2 linked regions of the Hyphomicrobium denitrificans ATCC 51888 genome follow. The protein of the gene in region 1 interacts with the protein of each later gene in a pairwise test. Links are inferred from orthologs where the notes say so. Each region holds a gene or a part of one and is shown on either strand. Other genes may lie near its edges.

Region 1 (14,344 bases):
GTATCCCGGATGTCGATCCTGCGTAGCGGACCTATCTGGCGAACTCAGGCCGCCTCGACCCTCACGCCTTTCAGCAAATCCCAAGCCGCATTGATCTGCTTGATTCGCTCCTCGCGATGCCGCCGGTCAGGCTCGCTCCGCGCATGATCGGGGTGCCACGACATGCGAAGCGCGTCGACGACCTTCTTCACCGCGACGGGAGGAGCTTCGGGATTGAGCCCAAGGATGCGGTAGGCTTCGAAAATCGTCGAAGGAACATCGGCAACACGCGACGTCGCGGCTTCGTCTTTCCGTGTCGTCCCCTGCACGATCCGTGTGATCCGATCGAGATCCTTCAGCATGGCGCGCAACACCGAGCTTGCGCGCTTTTCGCCCATTTGATCGGCCCGCCGTGAAACGTCGGCGACACGGCTCCGCAGAGCATCGAGTTCGGTCTGCAGAACATCGCGCAAAAGCAGATCGGCGGGCAGCGACGCAATGAGAAGTTCCGTTTCGACGACGCGCGCGTGAACGGCATCCAGAAGCCTGGCGACCCCATCCGTTCCGCTGCTCCTCGACGCATCGGCCGCCGATCGCTCGAAAACACCGGCGAAGCTTCGCTGAAACGCACTGGTCATGCCGGCGAACTTCCGGCCAGCCGAGCGCCATAGCGGCTCGGGCGATGCCTCTGAAAATTGCGCCGCCCGCGCAAAATCATAGGAGAGCGGCATCCGGCGGCGCGCCATGAACAGACATGCCGCCATCAGCGAAATGAGCAGCGTCGAGATCACGCCCGCGACCTTGAATGCGCCGCCGCTTGCAGACGCCTGCATCACCGGATCGATCACCGTCACCCAGCGCGGTTCGTCGGCGTCGTGAGCGATGGAACTCGTCTCCGCCACGCTGTCCGCCGAGAGCGCCTGCGTCTCGACCTTCGGAAGGCGCGTCGTCCGGCCAAATCCCGGCAGAACGAAGCGTCCCTTGAACCGGCTGACCGGAGCGAAGCCCGGCGGTAAACGCGCCGGAAGATCGACGCCCGCAGCGCGTCCTGCGGCAGCGACCTTACTCCAGGCGATCTTCTGTCCCCCGCAGTCGATGGTGAATTTATGGACCATCATCGTTTCGCAGCTTCCCGCAGCCGCCGACCGGCAAGCCGAAAAGGGCATGTCTTCGCGAGAACCGATAATCTCATAGGTTGTAGGCTCGGCAGCCGTGAGACGCGGCGTGCCCCTGTCGATGGCACATGCGTAGGGCATGACGAGGTCGTCAGCGCCCGCGGGCAACACGACTGCAACAGTCGCGATAACCAGAAGTAGTACTCGTAACGCCCCCATACACGGCCCCCAAGAAGCACCCCTCGATACGTCCCGCTTAGCCATGATCCTAGCGTAACGTAGGCGCCACTGTGGCGATTGCGAAAGTTATGAACCGTTTTCCTACATCGGGAGCTTGTGCTCTAGTCGTGATCAAGGCAGGCGGGAGTCGATGGCGCTGCAAAAAAGCCGCTTCGAAGCGGGATCGGTCATCTTTGCGCGCGGATGATTTGCGACTTCTCGACAAGCATTGCCGTATCGCTAAGAGGTAAGGGGCCGGGCGAGGGGTGAATTCGTCCGATAACGGGAATACGACGGGAGTTGCGTTGAGATGTCGGCAGAGATGACGAATGGCCGTCTGTACCAAAAGCAGGGGCTGTTCCAGCGCCTTCATGATCTGACAGACCTCGACGCCAGACCCGCGCCGGTCAGCGAAGGACAAGAGTCCAAGCCGGCCCATGACGTTCTCGAAGCCGACGACAAGCGCAAACGCGAACGCTTCATTCCCGTAACAAGATTTGCGCTGCTGGATCGCCTGACGTTGCCGTATCTATGGCCCGCGGGCCAGGCCGCCGATGCGCGCCGCTTTTTCCGCTACCTCGACTACTGGCGCCAGCAGCAATATTTCGCGCTGCTCCTCGATCTCGAACAGACTTACGAAACGTTCTCGCCCGATAGCGACCTGCTGATGACGCGCAACTTTTCCGATGACGATCGCGACGTTCTCAAGCACCGCGTGTTCGAGGGCGTGGAAAGCCTTCTGCAGCGCGCCAACTACGAGCGCATCGATCCGACCGACGTCGAGATGATCCTGACGCGCGACAGCCACTACGGCCTCGACCTAAACGTCGACATGAAGGCTTTCGAGCGCATCGTGATCTACTATCGCGGCGCATCCAACCAGAAATACGAACGCCGCAGCATTCGGAAATTCCTGCGCAAGGAAGAATTCGACGTTCCGATCTTCCAACGCCTCTTCATCATGTTCAAGCTGAAGCCGTTTGAAACGCGCGTAGAAGAAGTGATGCGCGAAAAAAAATGCAACCGTGCCAGCGCCGAAAAGACGGTACAGCGCGCACGCAACCACATGCCGCCCGGCATCTCCGAAAAGAACATCTATCTCAAACTCTTCAAGAACATCCCTCGCACCGACGTCGAGATGATTTTTCCGAATACGGAAGTGCGCTTCCGCTCGTTGGATAAGCTGCGACTCGGCGTGACGGCTAGCGGCGGTCTCGGCATGGGCGCGTTCGGAGCGGCTGGAAAAATCGCGCTTCTCGCGAGCAATCCAATTGCAGCTGCCGGAGCGCTCGCGGGCCTGGGCGGCATCGCGGCCAGACAGGCGATGGGCTTCTTCAATCAGAAGCAGCGCTATATGGTCGTGATGGCGCAGAACCTTTACTTCCACACGATGGCCGACAACCGCGGCGTCATCCTCAAGATCGCCGCGCGCGGCGCCGAGGAAGACTTGAAGGAAGAAATGCTTCTCTACAGCGTGTTGGCGAAGGAAAAGGCGACGCGCGCCGACCTTCCGTCCATCGATCTGGCGATCGAATCTTATTTAACGCGGACGTTCGGCATCAAAGTTGATTTTGAAATCGACGACGCGCTGGACCGCCTGATCCGCGACGGCATCGTCGTCGAAAATGCCGACGGAACATTTGTCACATTGCCGCCGGCCCAGGCCGCGAAACACATCGACGAGAAATGGGACCAGTTCCTCGACTATCTTCCAGATCCAATTCCTTCCGAGGGTTATGAGTTCGAAGGAAGGAATCCACCCTCGGCGGCTTGAAATCCATGACGTTCAGAAAATTCGCGGCCGACTTCACCGATCGCGCGCAAGCCAATGCGACCGGCAACGCCATGCAGGATTTTCTCGAGCCCCCGCCCGACGCGCTGACCATATTCGAGCACGGACCGGAGCGCTGGCGCGTCGAAGCCTATTTCGACACGGCGCAAGGCCCGCGAGATATCGCAAGCGAGTTGGCCGGGTTCATCCCCGAACCATTGCCGGCGTTCACCACCGAAGACGTCCCCGATTTGAACTGGGTCGCGATCTCGCAAGCAGCACTCCCGCCCGTCCGGGCAGGACGCTTCACGATCCACGGCAGTCACGATCGCGACCGCGTCGCGCGCGGACCCAACACGATTTTGATCGACGCGGGCGAAGCGTTCGGCACGGCCCACCATGCAACGACGCTCGGCTGCCTGCTGGCCATCGACCGCTTGGTGCGATCGCACACATTTGGCCCCGTTCTCGACCTTGGCTGCGGATCGGGCGTGCTCGCGATCGCCGTCGCCAAGTCGCTCCCGCACGCCCGCATCGTCGCTGCCGACATGGATGCGCAATCGGTCAAGGTTGCAGCCGAAAACGTCCGCATCAATGGCGTCGCCCGCCAGATCAAGGTCACCGAGGCGAGCGCCACGACGCATCCTGACATCCGCAGCCGCGCGCCGTTCGATCTCCTGATTGCGAACATCCTCGCCGGACCTCTGATCCAACTGGCGCCGAGTTTTTCTCGCGCCGTCGCGCAACGCGGAACGCTCGTGCTGTCCGGAATTCTCATTCCGCAGGCGCCGGAAGTAATCGCCAGCTATCTGACGCAGGGCTTCACGCTGCAGCGCCACGACCGCATCACCGGCTGGTCGACGCTGACGTTCGCCCGCCGTTAAATCGCCGTTGCCCGCGCCACGACAGCCGCCTAGAACCGTCGTCATGTTTCAGACATTCCAAACCCAGTCCGGACCCGATCACGTCGCGGAACGCACCAAAGCGCTTCGCGCGCTGATGACCAAGGCAAAGCTCGACGCCGTGCTTGTGCCGCGCGCCGATTGCCATCAGGGCGAATACGTTCCCGCCTGCGCCGAGCGCTTGCAATGGCTGACGGGATTTTCCGGCTCCGCCGGCCTTGCGGTCGTGACGAAGAAGTCCGCACTGCTGTTGATCGACGGCCGTTACACCGTGCAGGCGAAAGCTGAAACCGACACGGACGTATTCGAAGTCTCGCTTCTGCCGCGCGCGCGAGTGTCGGAATGGCTTCTCGGCGCCCTCAGCAAGAACCAGACGATCGGCTTCGATCCCTGGAACCATACGGCAGGCGAGATCGCACGCCTTAAGGCAGCCCTGGCGCCTAAGAAGATCAAGCTCAAACCGCTTCCCAAAAATCCGATCGACACGTTATGGGGAAAAGCGCGGCCGAAAGCTCCCGCCAACCCGGTCATCGCGCAGCCGTTGACGCTCGCGGGCCGCGCGGCGTCGGATAAACTCGCGGACATTCAGGCGCGCCTGAAGACGGACGGCCAGCACGCTGCAATTCTCACGTTGCCGGATTCGATCTGCTGGCTGTTCAACATTCGTGGCAGCGACGTCGCGCACAATCCGGTCGTCCTCGCATTCGCCGTCGTGCCCGCAACCGGCAAGGCCGAACTCTATATCGATCCGCAGCGACTGGATGCCGAGACCCGCGCGCATGTCGCGCCGGTCGCGAAACTGCTACCGCCGAAGGCGATGGCCGAGCGCATCGCCGCGCTCAAGGCGCAAGGAAAGAAAGTCCGCCTCGATCCGGAGACCGCAAGCTTCTGGTTCGAAATGAAGCTCGGCGCCGCCGCGATCTCGCGCGGCCAGGACCCCTGCATCTTGCCCAAGGCGATCAAGTCGGAAGCCGAAATCGCCGGAACGCGCGCTGCTCATATCCGCGACGGCTATGCGATGGCGCGCTTCCTCGCCTGGCTCGACGACAATGCAACGAGCGGCACGCTCGACGAGATCACCGCCGTCCGCCAGCTCGAAGCGTTTCGCCGCGAGACGAATATGCTGCGCGAAATCAGCTTCCCGACGATCTCGGGCTCCGGACCGAATGGCGCGATCGTGCACTACCGCGTCACCGACGCAACCAATCGCAAGGTCGAGCCGAACGAGCTGTTCCTGATCGACAGCGGGGCGCAATATCAGGACGGAACCACCGACATCACGCGCACGGTTGCCATCGGCGTACCGACCGACGACATGAAGCGCCACTTCACCGCCGTTCTTAAAGGCAACATCGCGATCTCGACGGCGCGCTTTCCGAAAGGCACGCGCGGCATCGACCTCGATCCCTTCGCACGCCGCGCGCTGTGGGCAATCGGCGAAGACTTCGACCACGGCACCGGCCACGGCATCGGAAGCTATCTCTCCGTCCATGAAGGCCCGCAGTCGATTTCACGCGCTGGCATGGTCGCGTTGCAGCCGGGCATGCTGATTTCAAACGAGCCCGGCTTCTACAAAGTCGGCGCCTACGGCATCCGCATCGAAAACGTCGTGCTCGTCACTCAGCCGGAACAGATCGGCGAAGGTGAGCGGCCGATGATGGGGCTGGAAACAATCACGCTTGCTCCGATCGACCGCCGCCTGATCGACGTCGATATGCTGGATAAGAACGAACGCGACTGGATCAATGCCTATCACCGGCGCGTCTTCGAGACGTTAGCTAACGGGCTCGACCGCGCGACGCGCGACTGGCTTGAACAAGCGACGCTTCCGATCTGATCTTCTCGCAAACCACGTTCGAGCCTTTAGGCTTTCCCGATCAGCTCAAGCCATCCGTCCTCGTCGAGGACGATGACGCCGAGCGCACGCGCGTTGTCGAGTTTCGACCCGGCTTCCGCGCCAGCAACGACGTAGTCTGTTTTCTTCGAGACGGAACCCGACACCTTCGCGCCCAAACGCTCGGCCTGCGCCTTCGCCTCGTTGCGCGTCAGTTTGGTCAGCGTGCCGGTGAAAACCACCGTCTTGCCCGTCACCGGCGACGAGACCTGCACGCGCTTGAACGCCGTGACGTTCACTTCCTTCAGCAGCGCATCGAGCTGCTCCTGGTTGTGCTGCTCGCTGAAAAAGTCGATCAACGCATCGACGACCGTCTCACCGATGCCTTCGATGTTGTCGATATCCTGATAGGCTTCGCTGCCCTTGCCGCCTTGGATGGCGGCATCGACCGCTGCACGCAACGCTTCGAACGTCCCGTATGCCTTGGCGAGATCCTTCGCCGTCGTCTCGCCGATGTGACGGATGCCGAGCGCGAACAGAAAGCGGTCGAGCGGCACGGTCCGCCGCGCGTTGATGGCCGCGAACAGCTTGTTGACCGAGGTCTCCTTGAAGCCGCGAACCTTCGTCAGCGGCTCATCGGATTTTTGATCGCGCTTCTCGAGCGTGAAAATGTCAGCCGCCGATTTGATGCGTCCGGTCTCAAAGAAAAACTCGATCTTCTCGCCGCCAAGTCCTTCGATGTCGAAAGCGTTGCGCGAAACGAAATGCTTCAGGCGCTCTTTCAGCTGCGCGCCGCACACGAGGCCGCCGGTGCAGCGGCGAACGACGTCCGCTGCGTTTCCCTCTTCATCGGACTCGCGCACCGCGTGGCTGCCGCATATCGGACAGACCGCAGGAAATTTATAAGGCGCGGCGTGCTGCGGCCGCTTGTCGAGCACGACCTCGACGATCTGCGGAATGACGTCGCCGGCGCGCTGTACGACGACCGTGTCGCCTTCGCGAATGTCCTTGCGCGAAATCTCGTCTTCGTTATGCAGCGTCGCGTTCGAGACGACGACGCCGCCGACGGTCACCGGCTCCAGTTTCGCGACCGGCGTCAGCGCACCCGTGCGGCCGACTTGGATATCGATCTTGTTCAGAACCGTCGTCGCCCGTTCGGCCGCAAATTTATGCGCGATCGCCCAGCGCGGCGAGCGCGACACGAACCCGAGCCGCTCTTGATAGTCGAGGCGGTTGACCTTGTAGACAACACCGTCGATGTCGTAGTCGAGCTTGGCGCGCTTGCTCTCGATCCCGCGATAATAATCGAGAAGCTCATCCGGGCTTCGCGTGATCTCCATCAGCGGGTTGACCGGCAGCCCCCAAGACTTGAACGCTGCGACGACGCCGCGCTGCGTATCTGACGGAAGCTTCGAAGCCGCGCCCCACGCATACGCGAAGAACTGCAACGGCCGCTGTGCCGTGATCGACGAATCCAATTGCCGCAAAGATCCCGCAGCCGCGTTTCGCGGGTTGGCGAAAACCTTGCCGCCACTCGCAGCCTGCGCCGCGTTGAGCTTTTCAAAATCCTTGTGCCCGAGATAAATCTCGCCGCGGATATCGATGACGTCCGGAACATCCTTGCCGACGAGAAGGTGCGGGATGTCCTTGATCGTCTTGACGTTGGCCGTGACGTTCTCACCCTCGGCGCCATCTCCGCGCGTCGCAGCCTGCACGAGCCGACCGCCTTCGTAGCGGATCGAAATCGAAAGCCCGTCGATCTTCGGCTCGGCCGTGATTTCGAGCTCATCGCTCTCGCCGAGATTTAGAAAGCGGCGAACGCGCTGCACGAAATCGACGACGTCCTGATCGTCGAAGGCATTGCCGAGCGACAGCATCGGCACGTCGTGCGCGATCTTGCCGAACGCCGCGACCGGCGCGGAACCGACTTTCTCACTCGGACTTCCGGCACGCTTCAGCTCGGGATGAGCGTCTTCCAGCTGGGTGAGACGGCGGCGCAACGCATCGTAGTCGGCATCCGAAATTTCGGGTGCATCGTTACGGTAGTAGAGCTCATCGTGGCGTTCGATTTCCGCCGACAGCCGGGCGATTTCGTCTTCAACGCTTGTCGCGCCCGGAGAAGCCGGACGCACCGATCCAGAAGAGCGCTTTTGCGTTTTCTTAGCCATCGCCGCCAGGGAATATACTGCGGAAAATAGAAAACGCGGCAAAAACCGCCGCGTTGTCAAACTTCAAAGAAATATCAGCAATCGCGCGTCGTCAGCCGCTACCCAAACCGAACTTCGGCACCGACTTCCAGGCCTTGGAGAGCCACGAACCCGAATCGTCACGCGGACCGACGCCGCCCGACTGCAGGAGGGCGTAGGAATCCTTGTACCACTTGCTGTCGGGATAGTTGTGCCCGAGGATTGCCGCCGCGTTCTGCGCCTCGGTGACGACTCCGAGCGCCATATAGGACTCGACCAGACGCGCCAGCGCTTCCTCGACATGCGCCGTCGTCTGATAATCGCTCACGACGGTTTTGAAGCGATTGATCGCGGCGACGTAATTGTGCTGGTTGAGGTAGTAGCGCCCGACCTCCATCTCCTGCGCTGCAAGGTTATCCATGCAGATACGGATCTTGTTGTCGGCGTCGCGCGAATATTCGCTCTCCGGGAAACGCGTACGCAGGATCTTGAATTGCTCAAGCGCCTTGCGAGCGGCCGTCTGATCCCGGTTCGCCGTCTTCAGATCGTCGAAGTAGGACATGGCGATGATGTGATGCGCCATCGGCGCTTCTTTCGTGCCCGGATGCAGCGCGACGTAACGCTCAGCCGATGCGATCGCCTCGGGCGTCTTGCCTGCGCGATAGTAGGCGTAAGCCGCCATGACGATCGATTTGCGCGCTTCCGGCGAATACGGGTGCTCGCGGTCGACAGCCTCGAACTGCTTCGCAGCATCATCGAAACTGCCGCTCGACATCTTCGCGTCGGCATTGGCGAACATTTTCGACGGTGGATCGGGATTGAGCGCTGACGTATCGAGCTTGTTCGAGGCGCAGCCTGCGCCAGCCAGCGCGGCAACGACGGCAACGGCGCTCAAAGTTCTTCTGAGGTTCCCCACGAATGTCATGCGCCGCGTACTTCCCACCCTGATCGCACTTTCCCACTCATCGCCAACGGGCTGACGAGTGAGCATCCCGGATAACATTTCTCCGGGCGCTCTGAAAGACTAGAGCAAGTCCGTCGAGTGCCCGTAACCCCAGGTTATTTTATCGGTGGAATGTGGTGCATTCCAGGCCGATACCGGCGTGAAGCGCCGGTATCGCAACGACCTTCAGGCCTATTCGGCAGCAGCGAGAGCTGCCGGAGCCGTGATCTGGACCGGCGCGCGGGTTGCGCGGGTCTTGGGGGCCTGCACGACCGCCCAGTTCGATGCGTCGGAGAAGAGCGCCTGCAGCACCATCGAGTTGAGGCGATGACCGCCACGGTACGAGCGATAAGCGCCGAGCAGCGGCATACCGGCGAGCGCGAGATCACCCACGGCATCCAGCATTTTGTGACGGACGAACTCCTGGGGATAACGCAGCCCCTCGCGGTTCATCACTTTGCCGTCGCCGATCGCGACGGTGTTGGAGAGGTCGGCGCCGAGCGCCAGACCGGCTTTCCACAGCTTCTCCACGTCGCTCATGAAGCCGAACGTGCGAGCGCGAGAAATTTCGTGACGAAAAATGCCCGGGCTCATCTCGTACTGGAGCCGCTGGCGGCCGATGACGGGCGAGGTGAAGTCGATTTCGACGTCCATGCGGAAGCCGGAGTAAGGCTCAAGCGAGCCCCAGCAGCCGCCTTCTTCGACACGAACCGATTTCAGAACTTTGATGTATTTGCGGGGCTCGGAAAGCTCCCGGATGCCGACCCGGTCGATCGCCTCGACGAATTCCGCCGAGCTGCCGTCCATGATCGGAACTTCTTTGCTGTCGATCTCGATATAGAGATTATCAATCGAGAGACCACGCAAAGCGGCGAGAAGATGCTCGACGGTTCCGACCGTCGTACCTGCTTCATCACCAATAACGGTGCAGAGCGTCAGATTTTTGACATTGGCAACGTGCGCCGCGATTTCCGAAATGACTCTTCCTCGTTTCGTAACGAGAAAGCGGAGCCCAGTATCAGCTTCTGCTGGATGCAGTGTAAGTGATACCGGAGCTCCGCTGTGCACCCCCGTGCCTGTCAACTGGATTTCGCGGGCAAGCGTGGTTTGCCGCGCACCGATGAATCGATTCGACATACAGCGCCGTCCCTCATTTATTGGTGGGCCGCTGCTCCCCAGCATTAATGCGGCCGACCACCCCCTGACCTGTGCGCTGTGCCTTCTTATTTTTGCCAGCCCGCCGACCTTGTTTGGCCGTGTCAGTACTGTCTAAAGGTTCAGCACAAGAAGTCGATGCACAAAAGCTAACTGCTTCGCTTAACACCGACAAATCACGCTTTCTTACACTCTGTTACGTCTTAGCAACTCGACTTGACGCTCTTTGCGACTTGATGCAGGCGCCGATTTAGCGCCGCTCTCTGCTGCCGACAATCTGCTTCGCACCCGCATCCATGTCATCATCGGACGACCGCGAGCCGTCCCTATGCTGACCGGACTTCACGCTGCGGCTGAGATTTGCCAAACGTCCAAAAAGGCCAGATTTTGTTGACGATTCTGCACGTCCCCCGGCGGCGGCGCCGTGATGCGCATTCCATTCCTTCTGCGCCTGCGGAGGAAAATCTTCGATCGCAGGGAGGCGACGCGACGTACGCTGAAATTCAGCCGGCGCTTGCGGTTCGAAAGAATGAGTCGCGGACGATCCAACGCCTGCTGACGGCAACGGCGGCGTCCGCAACAATGCATTTCCCGTGAGCGGCGGAAAATTCTCGAGCCCGTCTTCGATCATCACGTTGCCGGGAGCGATCCAGCTGTCGCGTTGAGTCGGGCGTGATTCGCTTTCGCTCGGATTAGAATAATTCTGGATAGTTGGCGCCGCCGGCTGCAACGCCTCCGCAAGTCGACGCTGTAGATCTCCTGGCGGTGCAGGTACGGTTGCGGGATTCTGCGGCGCGAAAGATTCTGTGGGCTGAGCCGGATGAGCGGGCCGTGCGGCCGGAGCCGGCGCTTGATTGGGAACAAATCCCGGCTGCGGCGCACGCGGCGCTGCGATCTGCTCGTTCGGGCGATTCATGCCGGACGCGACGATCGAAACCCGGATTCGGTCGCCCAGCTGCTCGTCGAACGTAGCGCCGACGATGATATTGGCCTCGGGATCGACTTCCTGGCGAATTCGGCTCGCCGCCTCGTCGACCTCGTAAAGGGTCATGTCGCGCCCGCCCGAAATCGACAGCAGCAGACCGCGCGCGCCGCGCAAGGTCACGTCGTCGAGCAGCGGATTGGCGATGGCTTCCTCGGCGGCGAGAACGGCGCGGCGTTCGCCCGTCGCCTCGCCGGTTCCCATCATGGCTGCGCCCATATTGCTCATGATGGTGCGAACGTCGGCGAAATCGAGGTTGATCAAGCCTTCCTTGAGCACCAGCTCGACGATGCAGGCGACGCCGGAATAGAGGACCTGGTCGGCCAGCACGAACGCTTCCGCGAACGTCGTCCGCTCGTTGGCGATCCGGAACAGGTTCTGGTTCGGGATGACGATCAGCGTATCGACGTGCTGGCGCAGCGACTGCACCCCGGCTTCGGCGATGCGCATCCGCCGCGCGCCTTCGAACGCGAACGGCTTGCAGACCACGCCGACTGTCAGAGCCCCGACCTCGCGCGCTGCCCGCGCGATGACCGTCGCGGCCCCCGTTCCCGTTCCGCCGCCCATTCCAGCGGCGATGAAAACCATATGCGATCCGGCGATATGCGAACGAAGTTCGGCGATGGCTTCCTCCGCCGCCGCTTCTCCGATTTCCGGCCGCGACCCGGCGCCGAGCCCCTCGGTCAGGTTGGCTCCGAGCTGAACCCGGTATTCGGCGCTCGATGCCGCGAGCGATTGCGCATCCGTGTTGGCAACGACGAACTCGACGCCCTGCAGTCCGGCCGCGATCATGTTGTTGACCGCGTTGCAGCCCGCGCCTCCGACCCCGATGACGGTCAACCTCGGCTTCATATCGACCAGCGTCGGCAGTTGCAGCTTGATGCTCATGGCACCCTCAAATTTGATAATCGTCGAAGTCGCTCCGGAACGGCTCCGGCACCTTAGTCAGTCCAAAAATCAGAATGCGTGCTTCAGCCACGTTCCGACACGGCCGAGATATCCTTGCTTCGAACCCTTGCGCTGAGATGGCGTACTCAATTCGTTGCTTCCCCGGGCGCTGAGAACCGCGAGCCCGGAAAGCGTCGCGAGTTGCGGTCCCCCGAGGCTGGCGTTCAGCCCGACGAGGTCCTGAGGCCGACCGACACGCACGTGCCTGCCGAATTCGTTGGCGACGAATTCCGAAAGTCCGAGGAGTTGGCTGGCTCCGCCCGTCAGAACGATCTTGTCTCCCGCGAATCGGCCCGCCGCATTGAGCGCCAAGCGCTCGCGCACGAGTCCCAAGAGCTGTTGCACGCGCGGCCGGATGATCGCCGTCAGCCGCGCCTTGGTGGTTTCGAAGCTTCCCTCGTCTTCCTCTCCGGCCACCGGATAGGAAATCGATTCGTGCTCGTCGGACTGGGCATTGAGCAGTGTGCCATAAAGCGTTTTGATTCGCTCGGCTTCTGCGAGTGGCGTCTGCAACGCCCTGGCGATGTCGTACGTCAGATGCTGGCCGCCGACCGGGATCGCCTCGACGCCGGCGAAAACACCATCGGCAAAGAGCGCGAGGGTGGTCGTTCCCGCGCCGAAATCGATGCATGTCACACCGAATTGCCGTTCCTCTTCCGTCGTGACCGCCAGCGCGCTCGCATAAGGCGACGCGACGAGACCGTCGCATTCGGCGTAGCAGCGATCGATGAGGACGAGGAGATTGCGCAGCGGTCCTTCGTCCGCCGTTACGGCATGGAGGCCGGCCGCCATGCGCCGCGCCGAAAACCCGATCGGATCGCGCACGCCGCCGACGCCGTCGAGCTCATAGCCGAGGCGATTGAGATGCAGGAGCGTACGGCCGTCGCGCTCGGCATAGCTTTCGCCCGCCGCCATGAGCCGTTGCAGATCGTCATGCGTAACGCGGCCCGTCTCGACGTCGATACGCGCCGTGCAGTGCGCCGAGGCGAGCCGCCCCGCCGCAACTGAAACCGTGTAATTGCCGACCGAAACGCCGGCCGCACGCTCGGCCTGCGCGAGAACCGCGCGAACGACGGACTCGGCCTCGTCGAGATCGGTCAGCACACCGGCTTTCACGCCGCGCGACCGCTGCAGACCGAGGCCCGCAAGCCGAAGCGATGGCTCCGACAGCGACGGGCCCTGCTCAGCCACCATCACGGCGGCAACCGTTTTGCTGGTGCCGATGTCCAGAAGCCCGAACGTCCGGTACGTGCGCCTATCAGCCATTGGCATCCTACTATCGTGAGCTGATGGTTAGAGGCGGCCTGGCGGACGCATCGAGGGCTGCTGTCTGCGCCGGCTTGCCATCGGCCGCGCGCAACGCGATCCGCCCTGGCGTGCGCACATCGATGATCATCGGCTTGCCCTTGAGCGCCGGCACCGCGGCGGACGCATTCGCGATTTCCTGCAAACCTTCGATCTCGCGATCCGCGCCGAGATCGATCATCGTTCCGCTCTTGAGAACGATGCGCCAGCGCCGCTCCGCAATGCGCTCGCCATAGGCGTATTGCTTTTCAATTTCAGGATACTGCCGAAGCGCGGCCAGCATCGGCGTCGCGTCATCGGTCGCGCCCTCGCCGACGACACGCGGCAGCGCCCAATTGCTCGCAACCGGCGTCGGCCCAAGAACACGGCCCGTCGCATCGACGAGGTACGTCTCGTTGCCTCGCGTCCAGACGATCGAAGGCGTGCGTTCGCGAACGACAATGTCGAGCGTGCCGGGATAGACGCGCGTGATCTGAGCTTTATCGATCCACGGAATACGCTCGATGCGTTTCAGCGCCGCTTCCGAATCGAACGCCGCGAACGTCCGCACATTCGTGAGATCGATCGCATCGTAGATGTCGCTATCGGACGCAAAATGCTGCCCGGTGACATTCACCTGATTGATGCCGAACCCGGCCGCAATCGTCAGCGCCGTCACCTGCTCAGCAACAGCATGCGAAATCTTGGAGAAGGTCGCGCGATTGAGCGGCAGCATGATCGCTGCTGCCCCGGACACTGCCAGCAGCGCGCCCATTGCGAAAGAATACTTCATCCACCGCCGCGTCGCGCGCCGGGACCGCCTGACGCGCCGCTCGCCACGCGGGATTTTCAGCGTCATCTCGGGACGCCGCGATGAGGAACGTGAAACCGTGCTGATTGTCTGGGGAACGTCGAAGGTCTGGACAGCTTTCGGCTCCGGCGTTGGCGCTTCCTGCGCCCGCCACCAGAACCGTTGCTTGCCCGCTACCTGTTGCAACTCGCGTCCTCGACCATCCATCGGACGAG
Region 2 (14,617 bases), 3.1 Mb from region 1 along the record:
CCTCGACACCATGAGAAGCTGCCGCATGCGAAACAGCGCCGTGCGGCACAGCCGGTGCAGCCGGATGCCGCTCGCGCGCCGGCGATGCAGCCGCCGCTGCCGGCATCGCAAGCGTATGGGCTGCGAATTCGGTCGGCCCGCTGCGCGGATCGTCATGCAGGCTATCGATCTCGAGACGGCCGAACGCATCGGGAGCATGGCTGAGGCTCGGCTCGGCCGGATGCGGCGCGCCGTAAGATTCAAGAGAGGTGTACGACTGATCGTCGGCCGCGGCGCCTCGGAAACGCGCCCACAAACCCGTCGCGGATGTCACCGCAACAGCGGGCGCTGTCCGGATGATGTCCGCGCGCGGCTTCGTCATCGCCTGATGGAATGCGGCGCCCATCGATTTGAAGAACGTGCGAACGATAGCTTCGGCCTCGAAGCCCATCGCTTTGCCGGCAGTCTGAAAAGCAGCAGCAGCCAGGACAAGGCCCGCCGCGATCGGCGCGCGCTCATCGCTCAAGATGCTGAAGACCTTGGTTGCGAGATGCAGCAACGAATCTCCGAGCAATCCGCCATAACCGTGCCGCAGCGGCCAGCCGTCGAAAACGGGGAGCGCCGAGATGGAGCCCGCAAATGTCAGAATGGAGATCGGATAGAAGCCAAGCTTCGAGCGTCCGCCCGCGACCTGTTCGGTACGGAGCAATTCGATGCTCCAGACGAACGGCGCGATCAGCGCGACGACTGCCCCGAAGCCGAGCGTCTGAAACAGAAGATCGGAAATGATCGCGCCGACCGGCCCGGCGAAATTGCGTGCTTGGACCGTCGTCGTGTGCGTGAGGCTCGGGTCGAGAACCGACCACGACGCGAGGCTCGCCCAGACCACGAGCGTCGAGGCAAGCAGAAAGGCTCCGCCGAAGCGGCCCATCCAGCCTAAAAGCCGGTCCTCCAACGACTGCGGCAGCAGTCTACGAGGATCGATCCCTCTCGTATCCAGCGACATCTCAGCGAACGTACTTCTTTGACGCAGCACGGAAATCGTGCGTTCGAGCGATTTCTGGAATTGTCGCTAGACTTCGCCTTCGCTGCTTACGCGCACGTCGGGTACAGTCTTGGATCAACGCCAAAGGCCGCCGCAGTAACCTTGACGCCGCCGGGTTGCCATATGGTTACCGCTGCCGACCATTCGACTCGGATTGAGCCATTGAATTCGCGGGGATATCAGTTGCACCAGCAAGCGCTCGACATGGAAGTCAGCGCCGGACGTTCGCCAGGCTGCGAGAGGCGGGGGCACCGAAGATGCGGCGGAACTCGTGCGCGAAGTGGGCCTGGTCGCAGTAGCCCGCAGCGTGCGCCGCCGTCGTCAGATTGGAGCCGCCCACGACATCGCGCACCGCCGCCCGCATCCTGAGCCAGCAGAGGTAGCGGCGATAGGGAACCCCGACCTCCGCCTTGAAGACATGCTGAAACCGCGACGTCGAGATTCCCGCGTCGACGGCAGCCGTTGAAACCGACGGCAGATCGTCGCCATCGCGTGCGAGGCTGTCGCGACCGGCCAGCGCATCGACGGCACGAGCGATGCGGGGATCAATCTGCCGCCGTGCCCGCGCGTTCGAAAAATCGACGAGGTCAACAATCGCCGGCGCGACCCATGTCGCGCTGTCCGGATCTTCATAGATCGCGCGAAGAGCCGCGACTTCGCCGTGCCGGCTGATCAACGCGCCCGGAAGCTCCTCGACGTCGCGCATCAACGTCGCGAAGCCCTCGGCGGAAACAACATTCGGCTCGCCGTAGATGACGGCGAGCGGCCGGCCTCCGGCATCGAATTCATAAGGTATGCCGGCGCGGATGACGGCCATTCGGCACGTGACCCACCGCCCTTTGCCGACCCTCAGTTCGAAATCATCATAGAGACCGGCGAGCAGAACCGACGTGCTGTGGCTGTGCAGCGTGTTGCGCCCGAGACATCCCGCAAACAGCATGCGCGAGGTCCCGACATGCCACAACGGCTTCAAGTCCTGAACGCCAGTTGCAGCAGATTGATACAAGCGCAGTTCTCCGCCCGCGGATTACCTTAGACCTTCGCACGACAGTCTAACGTCCGAACGGTCCGGAGGCCACAAACTATGAGCGATACGTCAGAGCCGATAAAGCGACCCTTCAACCTCGATCGCAGACAGCTGCTCGCGGCGAGCCTCGGGCTTGCCGCCGCACCCGCGCTTTCTTTCGCAACGAGTTCGAACGCCCGCGCCGCAGCGGCGCTCCTAGGATCTGCACAGCCGAAGTTCTACCGCTTCAAGCTCGGGGATTTCGAGATCACGACGATCTCCGACTCGGACGTTTTCATCGACGGACCGTTTCCGCTTATCGGCGGCAACGCCAGCGAGCCCGACGTGCACGCGCTGATGCGCGACAATCTCTTGCCCGAACGCAAATATCAGCCGGGCTTCACGCCGACGATCGTCAACACCGGCAAGCAGCTGATCTTGCTCGACGCCGGCAACGGCGCCAACGGCTTCGTGCCACGCCCCAACGGCGGATGGCTTGCGGCGCAGCTCGGACCGGCAGGCTTCAAGCCGGAAGACATTGATGTGGTGGCGCTGAGCCACGGCCACCCGGACCACGTCGGCGGCATCATTGAAAACGGCAAGCCGCTCTTTCCCAACGCGCGCTATGTCATCGGGCAGATCGAGCACGATTTCTGGACGCCGGAAGGCAAGCTGCCGGATGACCTGGAAAAGTTCGCGCAGGTTTATCGCGCCAACTCAAAGCCGGTGATGGAGAAGATAAACTTCATCAAGCCGGGCGACGATGTCGTGACCGGCATTCGCGCAATCGAAGCCTATGGCCACACACCCGGCCACCTCGCCTTCATGATCGAAAGCGGAGGCAAATCGCTTCTCTGGTGGGGAGATTGCGCGCATCACCAGGTCGCGTCGCTCGCACGTCCCGACTGGCATTGCGTCTTCGACGCCGACAAACCACTGGCCGCCGCTACGCGTCGTCGCGTGTTCGACATGGCCGCCACCGATCGCCTTCCGGTGATCGGCTATCACATGCCGTTCCCGTCGATTGGCTTCGTCGAGAGAACTGCCCCCGAGAGCTACGGCTGGCTCGCACACACCTATCAGCTCAACCTCTGAGCCGAACCGCAAGCGCCTGGGCAGACCGAAGCCTCGGTCTGCCCAATGCGACTTCGATTAGCCGACGCGGAAGACGGCGCCCGCAACCGAGCGTGCACGCTCGCGCACGGCATTGCCGTCGTTGCCGGACTTCACGATCCACTGACCGTTCGATGCCCGCCCCGTGATGATGCCGACGTGATGCGGCCACACGACCACGGCGCCGACCTGCGGACCGCTCGAGCGACCGTAACGCCGCCAGTTGGCTGCCAGATTATATTCCGGACCGCCCCCGAGCTGGGTGCGCATCCACCAGCCGCACCATGCGCGCGGACGACCGCCGACACCTGCCGACGCGTAACGGCGCCCCGTATGCCGCTGCGCATAACGACGGCTTACGCCCTGCCGATGTGCATATCTGGAATTCTGATTAATCACGCGCCGTCCGTAAGAACCGCGGTAGGAATGACTTGCGTATCTGTGGCCCCGCCGTTGCGAATAGCCGCGGTTCGAATACCGCTGCTTCCCCGACCATTTCGCATGGGTCCGCTCAATCCGATGACTATTATAGCCCTTGTACGGATGAGCCTCGACCGACGGAACGCCGACAATGACTGCCAGCAGCGCCGCCACTGCGAACAAGCTCAATCGCATGGTTACTCTCCTCACTTGTCTTAACAAACGGCGCGCATCGAGCGTCGTAATGCGGCGGAAACAAGGGAGGATTCGCCGCGCGACATATCGTCGTCGACGTTTGCAACTGGCACGCGTGTCGATATTTTTCGGGGCTTTTTCGGACCTTAACGGCGATTAATCAGTATCCAGATGGTCCGATCGCTACCAATAAGCGAAAAAATTGTGAAGATTGCGAACGGAATTGGCAATTCCGTGATCGCAATTGTTTCTAATTTACATGCCTATTTGATGAGTGCGGTGTGGCGATGTTCCGCATTCGCGCGCCCTGAAAAAGGCAATTGCCAGCATTCGAGGAACTCATAATGGAATATCGACGCCTCGGCTCGTCCGGATTGACTGTTCCACTCCTTTCTTTTGGCGCGGCGACGTTTGGCGGCGCGAGCGAATTCTTTCGCGCCTGGGGTTCGACGGACGTCACGGCAGCCCGCCGGATGATCGATCTCTGCCTCGACGCCGGCGTCACATTATTCGATACCGCCGATGTCTATTCCGACGGCGTATCGGAACAGGTTCTCGGTGAAGCCCTCAAAGGCCGCCGCGATAAGGTTCTCATCTCGACGAAAGCCACGTTCCGTTTCAGCAACGCCCCCAACGACGTCGGCTCGTCACGTTTTCACCTTTTGAAATCCTGCGACGAAGCGCTGAAGCGCTTGCAGACGGACCATATCGACATTTTCCAGTTGCACGGCTTCGATGCGATGACGCCGCCGGAGGAAGTGCTGTCGACACTCGATCAATTGGTGCGCGCCGGCAAAATCCGCTACGTCGGCGTTTCCAATTTCTCCGGCTGGCACTTGATGAAATCGCTCGCCGTCGCCGACCGCTACGGCTATCCGCGCTACGTCGCCAATCAGACATATTATTCGCTGCTCGGCCGCGACTATGAGTGGGAGCTGATGCCGCTCGGACTCGACCAGGGCGTCGGCGCTCTCATTTGGAGTCCTCTCGGCTGGGGACGTTTGACCGGAAAAATCCGCCGCGGTCAGCCGCTGCCCGAGACGAGCCGCCTGCATCAGACGGCCGACAAAGGACCGCCTATCGAGGATGAGCGTCTTTTCCGCATCGTCGATGTGCTCGACGAAATCGCGAAGGAAACCGGCAAGTCGATACCGCAGATCGCGCTCAACTGGCTGTTCCAGCGCCCCACCGTTTCGAGTGTCATTATCGGCGCGCGTGACGAGAAGCAGCTCAAGGACAATCTCGGCGCCATCGGCTGGAACCTGACGCCGGAACAGGTCGCCAAGCTCGACGCCGCAAGCGAGACGACGAAACCGTACCCATATTGGCATCAGTCCGGCTTCAGCGAACGCAACCCGTCTCCGGTCTGAGACGAACAGGATTTTCGAGCCGCGCCAAAGGCTAACACTGTCATAAGCCTGTCATCGGGTTCGCGTGTCTATGGCCGGTATCGCCGAAGAGACCGCCACAGGACCAAACATGATTGACGAACGCGAGAAGTACGACGGCATGGCAGCGCGCATCGAAGCTGAGATTGCCGACAGCCTCGATGAAGAACTCGAGATGGAGCTGGACGACGATCGTCTGCAAAAGCTCATCGACGGGAAAGAGCAATCAGACAGCGACAGCGCGCTCGATCGCAAAGTCTATTTCCAGGAACTGTTCCGCCTGCAGCGTGAGCTGATCAAATTGCAGGATTGGGTCGTAACGCAGAAACTGAAAGTCGTCGTGCTCTTCGAAGGGCGCGACGCTGCAGGCAAAGGCGGCGTCATCAAGCGCATCACGCAGCGCCTCAATCCGCGCGTCGTGCGCGTCGTGGCGCTCCCGGCGCCAAGCGAACGCGAACGTTCGCAATGGTATTTTCAACGCTACGTTCCGCATCTTCCGGCGGCCGGCGAAATGGTTCTGTTCGATCGCTCCTGGTACAATCGCGCCGGCGTCGAACGCGTCATGGGCTTCTGCTCGGACTCGGACGTCGAAGAGTTTTTCCGTACCGTTCCCGAATTCGAAAAGATGCTCGTGCGCTCCGGCATCACGCTCATCAAGTACTGGTTCTCGATCTCCGACGACGAACAGCATCTGCGCTTCCAGATGCGCATTCACGATCCGATCAAGCAGTGGAAGCTGTCGCCGATGGATCTCGAATCCCGGCGACGCTGGGAAGCCTACACCAAAGCCAAGGAAGCGATGCTCGAACGCACGCACATTCCAGAGGCGCCGTGGTGGGTCGTGCACGCCGACGACAAGAAGCGCGCGCGCCTCAACTGCATCAGCCATCTCTTGACGCAAATTCCCTATCAGGAAGTCGTGCGCGCGCCGATCGCGCTTCCGGATCGCGTGCACAATCCCGATTATCTGCGTGAGCCCGTGCCGGACGACATGTACGTGCCGGCCAACTATTGATCCGCGAGACCGTGCTTTGAAAAACAATTCGGCGGGCGATGCCAAGCATCCCCGCCGATATTTTTATGCGAACGCCGGCGAGCCTTCGCCGAAACGCGATGCTCAGCGGATGCGCCGCGGATTCATATAGAGATCGGCTTCCTGACGCTGGATATTGGGCTTGATGCGCCCGTCGCGAATGTCATGCGCCAAGGCTTTTACGTGGCGTCGTGCCTGGCGATTGAAGACGATCATGCCCGTAAACAGCTTCATCACCTGAATGAGACGCGGATCGGCATGATCGCCACGCACCTTGCAGCGCCATCTGCCGCCGATGGTCAGAATGGCGCCATCGATATGGCCCACATGCTCGTCGTGCTGGTTGATGAGGGTGTAATCGCCGCCAAGATTGATGAAGTCGCGCCGGAACCGATAGAATTTCGGCTCACCGCCCTCCATCAGAAAAAATGAGAAGTTCTCCGGCAACAGCGGCCATTTGTTTGCCGATCGCTCGAGATAGACGAGATAGTCGTCTTCGCTGGTGTTGATCGAATACGTGGTCACCGGAACGCCGCGCGCGCCAAGCGTCTGCTGAATCGAACGGCCGAGCATCATGTCCATGCTCGCTTTCCAGTTTAGCGTGTCGGAGAACAGCTTGAACACAAGTCGCTTATCCATGCCCGACGCGTCTTTCCAAATCTCCTTGCGATAACCGAGGACGCCGGTCCGCGTGCCGTTCTCGATGATCTCGGCGAAGATATCCATGTCGGTGGTAAACTGGCGCGACTTGCCGCGATTGCGCTCACGCTTCCACGGACCGAACTCGATCGAGTTGAAGTTCGTGATCCAGACGTTGACCTCGAAATCGTACCACTTCTTGCGCGCATCGGTCGTCGCGTCTTTTTCGGCTTTCTTCAGCTTCGAGACGGCGGCCTTGCTTGTGGTGGCGTCCTTGCTCTTCTCGAGAATTTCCGCTCGCACGTCACGGGCGGCTTCCGCCGCCGACGCATTTGCCTCAGCTTCGATCGGATCTTTCTTCTGAGAAGACGCGGTCATGTCGAGCCCCTATCGCGCACCGGCCCAAATACGCAGCCGAATCAGCGACGGAGCCTAGCACCGCGACTCGAGATCGATGCGGCGGCCACAAAAAATGCAGTGGGAAACGACCGGCGTGCTTCACACACCCGCTTTACCGTCCCCCGAATATCGCGCTCCCGACGCGAACGTGCGTGGCCCCGAAGGCAATCGCCGTCTCGAAATCGCTACTCATGCCCATGCTGAGGCTTTTGAGACCGCCTTCTTTCGCGAGCTTCGCGAGAAACGCGAAATGCACCGCCGGCTCTTCGTCCACCGGCGGAATGCACATCAGCCCGACGATCGGCAGCTTGAGATCCGATCTGCAAAAATCGACGAACGCTTTCGCCTCGCTCGGCGGCACGCCGGCCTTTTGCGGCTCTTCGCCCGTGTTGACCTGCACGAAAAGTTTGAGCGCCCGCCCCTGCCGCGAAATTTCTTCCGCAACCGCGCGCGCGATCTTCTCGCGATCGATCGTATGAATGACGTCGAACAGCGCGACCGCGTCCTTGGCCTTGTTCGATTGCAACGGCCCGATCAGATGCAATTCGACATCCGCGAACTCGCGCTTCAGCTCCGGCCACTTGCGCTCGGCTTCCTGCACGCGATTTTCGCCGAACACGCGTTGCCCCGCAGCCAGCACCGGACGCACGGCGTCGGCGTCGAAAGTCTTTGAAACTGCAATCAGTTCGATATCTGCTGGCGAGCGCTTGACCGCCTCTGCGGCCGCGACGATCTCATGCCTTACGCGCTTTAACCTATCCGGCGCGGTATCGTGGTAGGTGTCGTCTGTCACGCTCTGTCCCTGAACTGCTCACCCTCTCCATAACGCTTCCGCCGCTTGAAGAACAAGTGTCGCAATGGTGTGCGGAGAGCCAACGCATATATGCGCATCGTCATCTTTGGATCGACAACAGGAGCCCCCATGCTGAAACTCGAAGACGCCCGCCGCATCATTGACGCCGCCGAGAAGAAGGCAATCGAGATCGGCCAGCCGATGAACATCGCTGTGGTGGACGAAGGCGCCAACCTCATCTCCCACATCCGCATGGACAAAGCCTGGATCGGCTCAATCAACATCGCAATCAACAAGGCGTTCACCGCGCGCGCGTTCAACATCTCGACCAAGGAACTCGCCGACAACAGTCAGCCGGGCGATCAGTTTTATGGCATCCACGTTTCGAACCACGACCGCGTCATGATCTTCGCGGGCGGCATCCCGCTCAAGGATCAGAACGGTGTCGTGATCGGCGCCATCGGCGTCTCGGGCGGCAGCGGCGTTCAGGACCAGACCGTCGCCGAAGCCGGTGCCGCGGCGCACACCTGCTGACACTTGCCTTTATGAGTTGAAGGATTGCTGCGGGTCGCACGTCACGTGCGGCCCGTTCTCATTTCTTCGACTGCGCCGATGCCGCCGGCTCGATCTTCGCAAAGGCATCGAATGTGTTGGCGTCGCCGCTGAGAAGCGCCGCATAGCGCACGTTGAGAAAAAGCTTCTCGCGCCCGACTTTGATTTCGCGCAGCACGCCGATGGCGACGAGATGCTTCAGATCCCGCGATGCCTTTTCCCGATGCGCAAGTCCGCGTTCGACGACATTCTGAATGCGGCTGTAGGGCTGCATGAAAATGACGTCGACAAGTTCGCGCGTATAAATCTTCGGCGCCGCGTCGCGGACATAAGCAACCGTCGCATCGATGAGATCGTAGATCGCGCCGATCTTTTCCGCCGTCCATCGCGCGGTATTCTCGATGCCGTCGAGCATGTAGAGAATCCACGCCTCCCAGGCCTGCTTCGTCGTTACGTCGAGAAGCAGCCGATAGTAGTCCGCCCTGTTCGCAAGAATATACCTGCTGAGATACAGCGTCGGCAGGTCGAGCAATCCCTGCTCGATCAGAAACAGAATGTTGATGACGCGTCCCGTGCGGCCGTTGCCGTCGATAAAGGGATGAATGGCCTCGAACTGATAATGTCCGACGGCCATGCGCACGACGGGATCGAGCTCCGTCGCGTCATTCAAGAAACGCTCCCAGTTCGCGAGCAGCTCGCGCAGCAGAACTTCGCCTTCGGGCGGCGTATAGATCACGTCGCCGGTATTCGTGTTGCGAAGCTTCGTGCCGGGCACGCTCCGCACATCGAGATCGACGCCCTTGAGGTCGGAACAAATATCGACAGCGGTCCGCGTCGTAATCGGCCGATGCGCTAATGTCTGAAAGCCAAGCTGCAGAGCCGATCGATAGCGCGACGCTTCTTTGGTGGCCGGGTCCGCGTCGCTGTCGTCTTTCAAACTGGCGTCGCGGAACAGTGCATCGCTCGTCGTGACGATGTTTTCGATCGCCGAGCTGTCCTTGGCTTCCATGATCGGGATCGCATTGATGAGAACGCTTTGATCCGGAATGCGGCGGCCTCGCTCCTTGAGCGCGGCAAGCGCGGCGTGCACCGACGCGCATTTTTTCAGGACGGCTTTCGTCTCCAAGTCGCCGGCAGGCGGCAGCTTGGGCAAAGCATTATAAGGACTAGTCGGATCGAAAGTTTTCATGTGTCGGCAATTCCGGATCTCGCCGACACGTCAGCCCGATATGTCGGCGGCAACGACATATGACCAATACATGTCGTGAAAACAATATTTATACGACATATTATAGGGGATATGTCGGACGCTACGACACGTTCTCCATATATGTCGCAGAAACCGCATTATTGCGACATATCAGCCAGCGAAGCCGACGACTTGACCCTCTCGACCTTTCGGGCTTTTTACGGCGCTAACCAATTCAAAATCCCAGAAAGAATGGGCCCCATGGCCACTGAACGCTACAACGCACCCGACCGCGAACGTTATTGGCAGCATATCTGGGACAAAAACCAGATTTTCCGCGCCTCCGAAGATCACAAGCAGGCCAAATGCTACGTCCTCGAGATGTTTCCCTACCCCTCGGGACGCATCCATATGGGCCACGTCCGCAACTATGCGATGGGCGATGTCTTTGCCCGCTTCAAGCGGGCAAAGGGGTTCAACGTCCTGCATCCGATGGGCTGGGACGCATTCGGCATGCCGGCCGAGAACGCCGCGATGGAGCGCAAGGTCCACCCGGGCACATGGACCTACGCCAACATCGACACGATGCGCGGCCAGCTGAAGTCGATGGGTCTGTCGCTCGACTGGTCACGCGAGATCGCGACCTGCTCGCCGAACTACTATCGCCATCAGCAGAAGCTGTTCCTGGACCTGCTGAAAAAGGGCCTCGCCTATCGCAAGTCCTCGAAGGTCAACTGGGACCCGGTCGACCACACCGTTCTCGCCAACGAGCAGGTGATCGACGGCCGCGGCTGGCGCTCCGGCGCGCTGGTCGAACAGCGCGAGCTGACGCAATGGTTCTTCAAGATCACCGACTACGCCGAGGAATTGCTGAGCGACCTCGATACGCTCAACAACTGGCCCGAGAAGGTGCGCCTGATGCAGGCGAACTGGATCGGACGCTCCGAAGGCATGCTGATCCGCTGGGCATTGGACAAGGACACGGCGCCCAAAGGCTTCTCCGAGCTTGAAGTCTACACGACGCGGCCCGACACGCTATTCGGCGCATCGTTCCTGGCGGTCGCCGCCGATCATCCGATCGCGCGCGCCGCCGCTGAGAACAATCCGGCTCTCGCCGCGTTCTGCGACGAGTGCCGCCGTCTCGGAACCTCGGTCGCCGAAATCGAGGCCGCCGAAAAGCGCGGCTTCGATACCGGCATTCGCGCCGTGCATCCGCTCGACAAATCCTGGCAGCTGCCGGTCTACGTCGCGAACTTCATCCTGATGGACTACGGCACCGGCGCCATCTTCGGCTGCCCGTCGGGCGATCAGCGCGACATGGATTTCGCGCGCCGCTACGAGCTTCCGGTCGTGCCCGTCATCCTGCCGCCGGGTGAAAACAAGGACACGTTCGAGATCAAGAACAAGGCCTATTCCGAAGACGGCACGATGATCAATTCGCGCTTTCTCGACGGCCTGACGATCAAGGCGGCCTTCGACAAAGCTGCCGATATTCTCGAACAGCAGAAACTGGCGAACCGGCCGCAGGGCGCGCGCAAGGTCAATTTCCGCCTGCGCGACTGGGGCATCTCGCGCCAACGCTATTGGGGCTGTCCGATCCCCGTCATCCATTGCGAAAAATGCGGTGTCGTCGGCGTTCCGGAACAGGACCTGCCAGTGACGCTGCCGGAGGACGCGACCTTCGACAAGCCGGGCAATCCGCTCGAACGGCATCCGACGTGGAAGCACGTCAAATGCCCGACCTGCGGCGGCGACGCGACGCGTGAAACCGACACGATGGACACCTTCGTCGATTCCTCCTGGTATTTCGTGCGCTTCACGGCGCCGGAAGCGAAGACCCCTGTCGACAAGGACGCCGCGCATTACTGGCTGCCGGTTGACCAATACATCGGCGGCATCGAGCACGCGATTTTGCATCTGCTCTATTCGCGCTTTTTCGCGCGCGCCATGTGCGACACCGGCCACCTGAAATTTGCGTCGAACATCCGCGAGCCGTTCTCGGCCCTCTTCACGCAAGGCATGGTGACGCACGAGACGTACAAGTCTCAGGACGGTTTCTGGCTGTTGCCGAACGACGTTCGTCTCGAGGGCGAAGGCGCCAGCCGCCAGGCGATCGAGATCGCGACCGGACGTCTCGCCGCCATCGGCGCCATCGAAAAGATGTCGAAGTCGAAAAAGAACCTTGTCGACCCCGACGACATCATCGCCCATTACGGCGCCGACTGCGCCCGCTGGTTCATGCTGTCCGACAGTCCGCCGGAACGCGACGTAATCTGGACGGAAGCGGGCGTTGCGGGCGCGAGCCGTTTCATTCAGCGCGTCTGGCGTCTGATGGACGACATCCTCGAAGCTTATCCTCAGAAGCCCGACAAACGTCCCGACACGTTTGGACCGGATGCGCTGGAGCTTCGCAAGGCCGGACATCGCGCGCTCGACAACGTCGGCAAGGCCATCGAAGCCCTGCGCTTCAACGTGGCCGTCGCCAACATCCACGAGTTCTCGAATGTTCTCCAGACCGTTCTAACCAAGAGCGAACCGGGCCTCGCCTGGACCGCGCACGAGGCCGGCGCCCTGTTGGCTTCGATGATCGGCCCCATGATGCCGCATTTGGCGGAGGAATGCTGGGCGCGGCTCGGTTACAACACGCTGCTCGCGAACCAACCGTGGCCGGCCGTCGAACCGGACCTACTCGTTGACGATCAAGTGACCATTGCCGTACAGGTGAATGGTAAGCGACGGGACGAGCTCGTGGTTTCGCGCACTGCGAAATCCGAGGAGGTGGAAGCGGCAGCGTTGAAGCTGGATTCGGTGGTCCGTGCCCTTGATGGCCGCGCCCCGAAAAAAGTCATCGTTGTCCCGCAAAGGATCGTGAATGTCGTTGGGTGACGGGATGAGGGGGCAGACAGGGGCTCGCCGGTCGAAGTACCGGACCGGGCTGCTGTCGACGTTTGGCATTGCCGTAATCTGCGCCCTCGCCGGCTGCAGCGACGGCGCCAGCTTTCGCCCGCTCTATGGCTCGGCGGCCCTCGGCGGCGCCGCGACCCAGGAAAAGCTCGCGACGCTCGACATTGCCCCGATCCCGGGCCGCGTCGGCCAGAGAATTCGCAACGAGCTGATCTTCCAGACGACCGGCGGCGGCAAAGCTCAAACGCCGCAATACCGGCTCGACATCGCAATCCGCGAATCCGTGGTCTCGACACTCGTCATGACCAACGGCAACGCGGGCGGACAGATCTACAGCATCGAAGCCTCGTACAATCTGATCCGGCTGAGCGATAAGAGCGTCGTCGCCTCGGGCAAGAGCTACGGCCGCGCCTCGTTCGATCGCGTCACGTCGATCTTCGCCAACGTCGAAGCCCGCCAGGACGCTGAAAATCGGGCGGCTTCGTCGGTCGGCGAAGAATTGCGCACGCGCCTGCTCGCGATCCTGTCTTCGACCGCCTGATCGCGCGCCTAAGACAAGCGCCGTTTATTCGTGAGCTTCCCGCATGGTCGCCATCAAGGCTCATCAGGCCGAGTCGTTCATGAAGTCGCCGCCGGCGCAATTGGCGGCGGCACTGTTCTTCGGCTCCGATCCGGGACTTGTCAGCGAGCGTTCGACGGTGCTGGCGCGCACCCTCGCGGCGCGCGAAAACCCGCCCGGCGAAATTCTGCGGCTCGATGACTCCGAACTCGACGAAGATACGGGCCGCCTCGAAACCGAGCTGCAAATGCGCCCGATGTTCGCCTCGCGCCGCATCGTTCGCGCCATCGCCGGACGCCGCATCTCCGCACAGCTTCTGAAGCCAATTCTCTCGTCCCCATTCGAGGGCCTGCTGATCGTTGAAGCCGGCAACCTCAAAACCGACGACACCCTGCGCGCGCTGTTCGAGAAGACCGAAAACTGCTTCGCCGTCGCCTGCTATCCCGACGCTGCCGCCGACATCGACGGCCTCATCGCGGAAGTGCTCTCGTCATTCTCGCTGTCGATCGAAGGTGACGCGCGAGCGCTATTGCAGTCCCGCCTCGGCGCCGACCGGGCGCTCTCGCGCGCCGAGATCGAAAAACTTGCGCTGCACAGCCTCGGCAAGCAGATGATTACGCTCGAAGACGTCGAAAACGTCGTCGGCGACGCGGCCGACCTCGCGCTCGAACGTATCGCCGAGGCTGCCGCCGAAGGCCGGACTGCAACCGCTATGACCGACTTCGGCCGCGCGCTGGCGGCTGGCGAAAGCGCACAGGCGATCATTCTCGTGACCCAGCGCTACTTCCTGAAACTCCACAAGGTTCGCAGCGACGTCGATGCCGGCCAACGCCTCGACGACGCGCTCAAAGCTGTGCGGCCGCCGATCTTCTTCAAGCAGCGCGATGCCTTTGCGCGCCAGATCCGCAACTGGCCGAGGCCGCAGCTCGACCAGGCGCTGCGCCGGATTGCCGAAACGGCCAAGTCCGCGCGTCTTTCGAGCCGGTACGAAGATCTTTACGCCGAACGCCTGCTTCTGGCCCTCGCCTCAATGGCCGCCGCCGGCCTTGCCGCGTCTCCTCGCCGCTAAGCCCAGCCTTGCGGCACGTCCTCCCCCTTCTATAGTGCCGCGCAAATTCATTCAGGGGATCTTCATGACAGCGGCACGCTTTGACGTCATCGGAATTGGCAACGCGATCGTCGACATCATCGGCCGCTGCGACGAAGCCTATCTTGCAACCATCGGCGCAAGCAAAGGCAGCATGCGCCTCGTCGGAGCCGACGACGTCAAAAACATTTACGCCACGATGGGAAGTGCCGTCGAAGTCTCCGGCGGCTCGGCGGCCAACACGATCGCAGGCGTTGCGTCCTTCGGTGGCAAAGCCGCATTCATCGGCACCATTGCGAATGACGAGTTCGGAAAA

Evidence for each region.
Region 2: the proteins of ligA (region 1) and leuS interact in binary tests that used the Escherichia coli proteins (3 or more experiments, as listed by UniProt). The link is inferred for Hyphomicrobium denitrificans ATCC 51888 from one-to-one orthologs.

What each region holds. Positions count from the first base shown.
Region 1 is NC_014313.1:249,953-264,296, reverse strand. The notes cover bases 5,420-8,323. They hold ligA (NAD-dependent DNA ligase LigA), read right to left. Parts: upstream 7,989-8,323; coding sequence 5,850-7,988; downstream 5,420-5,849. Other genes in these bases: HDEN_RS01210 (outer membrane protein assembly factor BamD), read right to left, coding at 8,080-8,323; HDEN_RS01220 (aminopeptidase P family protein), read left to right, coding at 5,420-5,823. In the rest of the region: HDEN_RS01235 (J domain-containing protein), read right to left, coding at 45-1,313; HDEN_RS01230 (TMEM143 family protein), read left to right, coding at 1,624-3,087; HDEN_RS01225 (50S ribosomal protein L11 methyltransferase), read left to right, coding at 3,093-3,968; more of HDEN_RS01220, read left to right, coding at 4,012-5,419; more of HDEN_RS01210, read right to left, coding at 8,324-8,931; lpxC (UDP-3-O-acyl-N-acetylglucosamine deacetylase), read right to left, coding at 9,142-10,086; cell division protein FtsZ, read right to left, coding at 10,355-11,974; cell division protein FtsA, read right to left, coding at 12,044-13,300; HDEN_RS01190 (cell division protein FtsQ/DivIB), read right to left, coding at 13,311-14,315; HDEN_RS01185 (D-alanine--D-alanine ligase), read right to left, coding at 14,303-14,344. UniProt on the Escherichia coli protein: DNA ligase that catalyzes the formation of phosphodiester linkages between 5'-phosphoryl and 3'-hydroxyl groups in double-stranded DNA using NAD as a coenzyme and as the energy source for the reaction.
Region 2 is NC_014313.1:3,362,521-3,377,137, reverse strand. What follows is about bases 9,661-12,837. They hold leuS (leucine--tRNA ligase), read left to right. Parts: upstream 9,661-10,012; coding sequence 10,013-12,637; downstream 12,638-12,837. Other genes in these bases: HDEN_RS16270 (hypothetical protein), read left to right, coding at 12,624-12,837; fic (protein adenylyltransferase Fic), read right to left, coding at 9,661-9,751. Also shown: HDEN_RS16325 (FtsK/SpoIIIE family DNA translocase), read right to left, coding at 1-985; HDEN_RS16320 (helix-turn-helix domain-containing protein), read right to left, coding at 1,236-2,030; HDEN_RS16315 (MBL fold metallo-hydrolase), read left to right, coding at 2,109-3,125; HDEN_RS18425 (C40 family peptidase), read right to left, coding at 3,183-3,758; HDEN_RS16305 (aldo/keto reductase), read left to right, coding at 4,103-5,128; ppk2 (polyphosphate kinase 2), read left to right, coding at 5,238-6,161; HDEN_RS16295 (hypothetical protein), read right to left, coding at 6,264-7,196; HDEN_RS16290 (YggS family pyridoxal phosphate-dependent enzyme), read right to left, coding at 7,330-8,010; HDEN_RS16285 (GlcG/HbpS family heme-binding protein), read left to right, coding at 8,140-8,544; more of fic, read right to left, coding at 8,603-9,660; more of HDEN_RS16270, read left to right, coding at 12,838-13,196; holA (DNA polymerase III subunit delta), read left to right, coding at 13,240-14,283; HDEN_RS16260 (adenosine kinase), read left to right, coding at 14,348-14,617.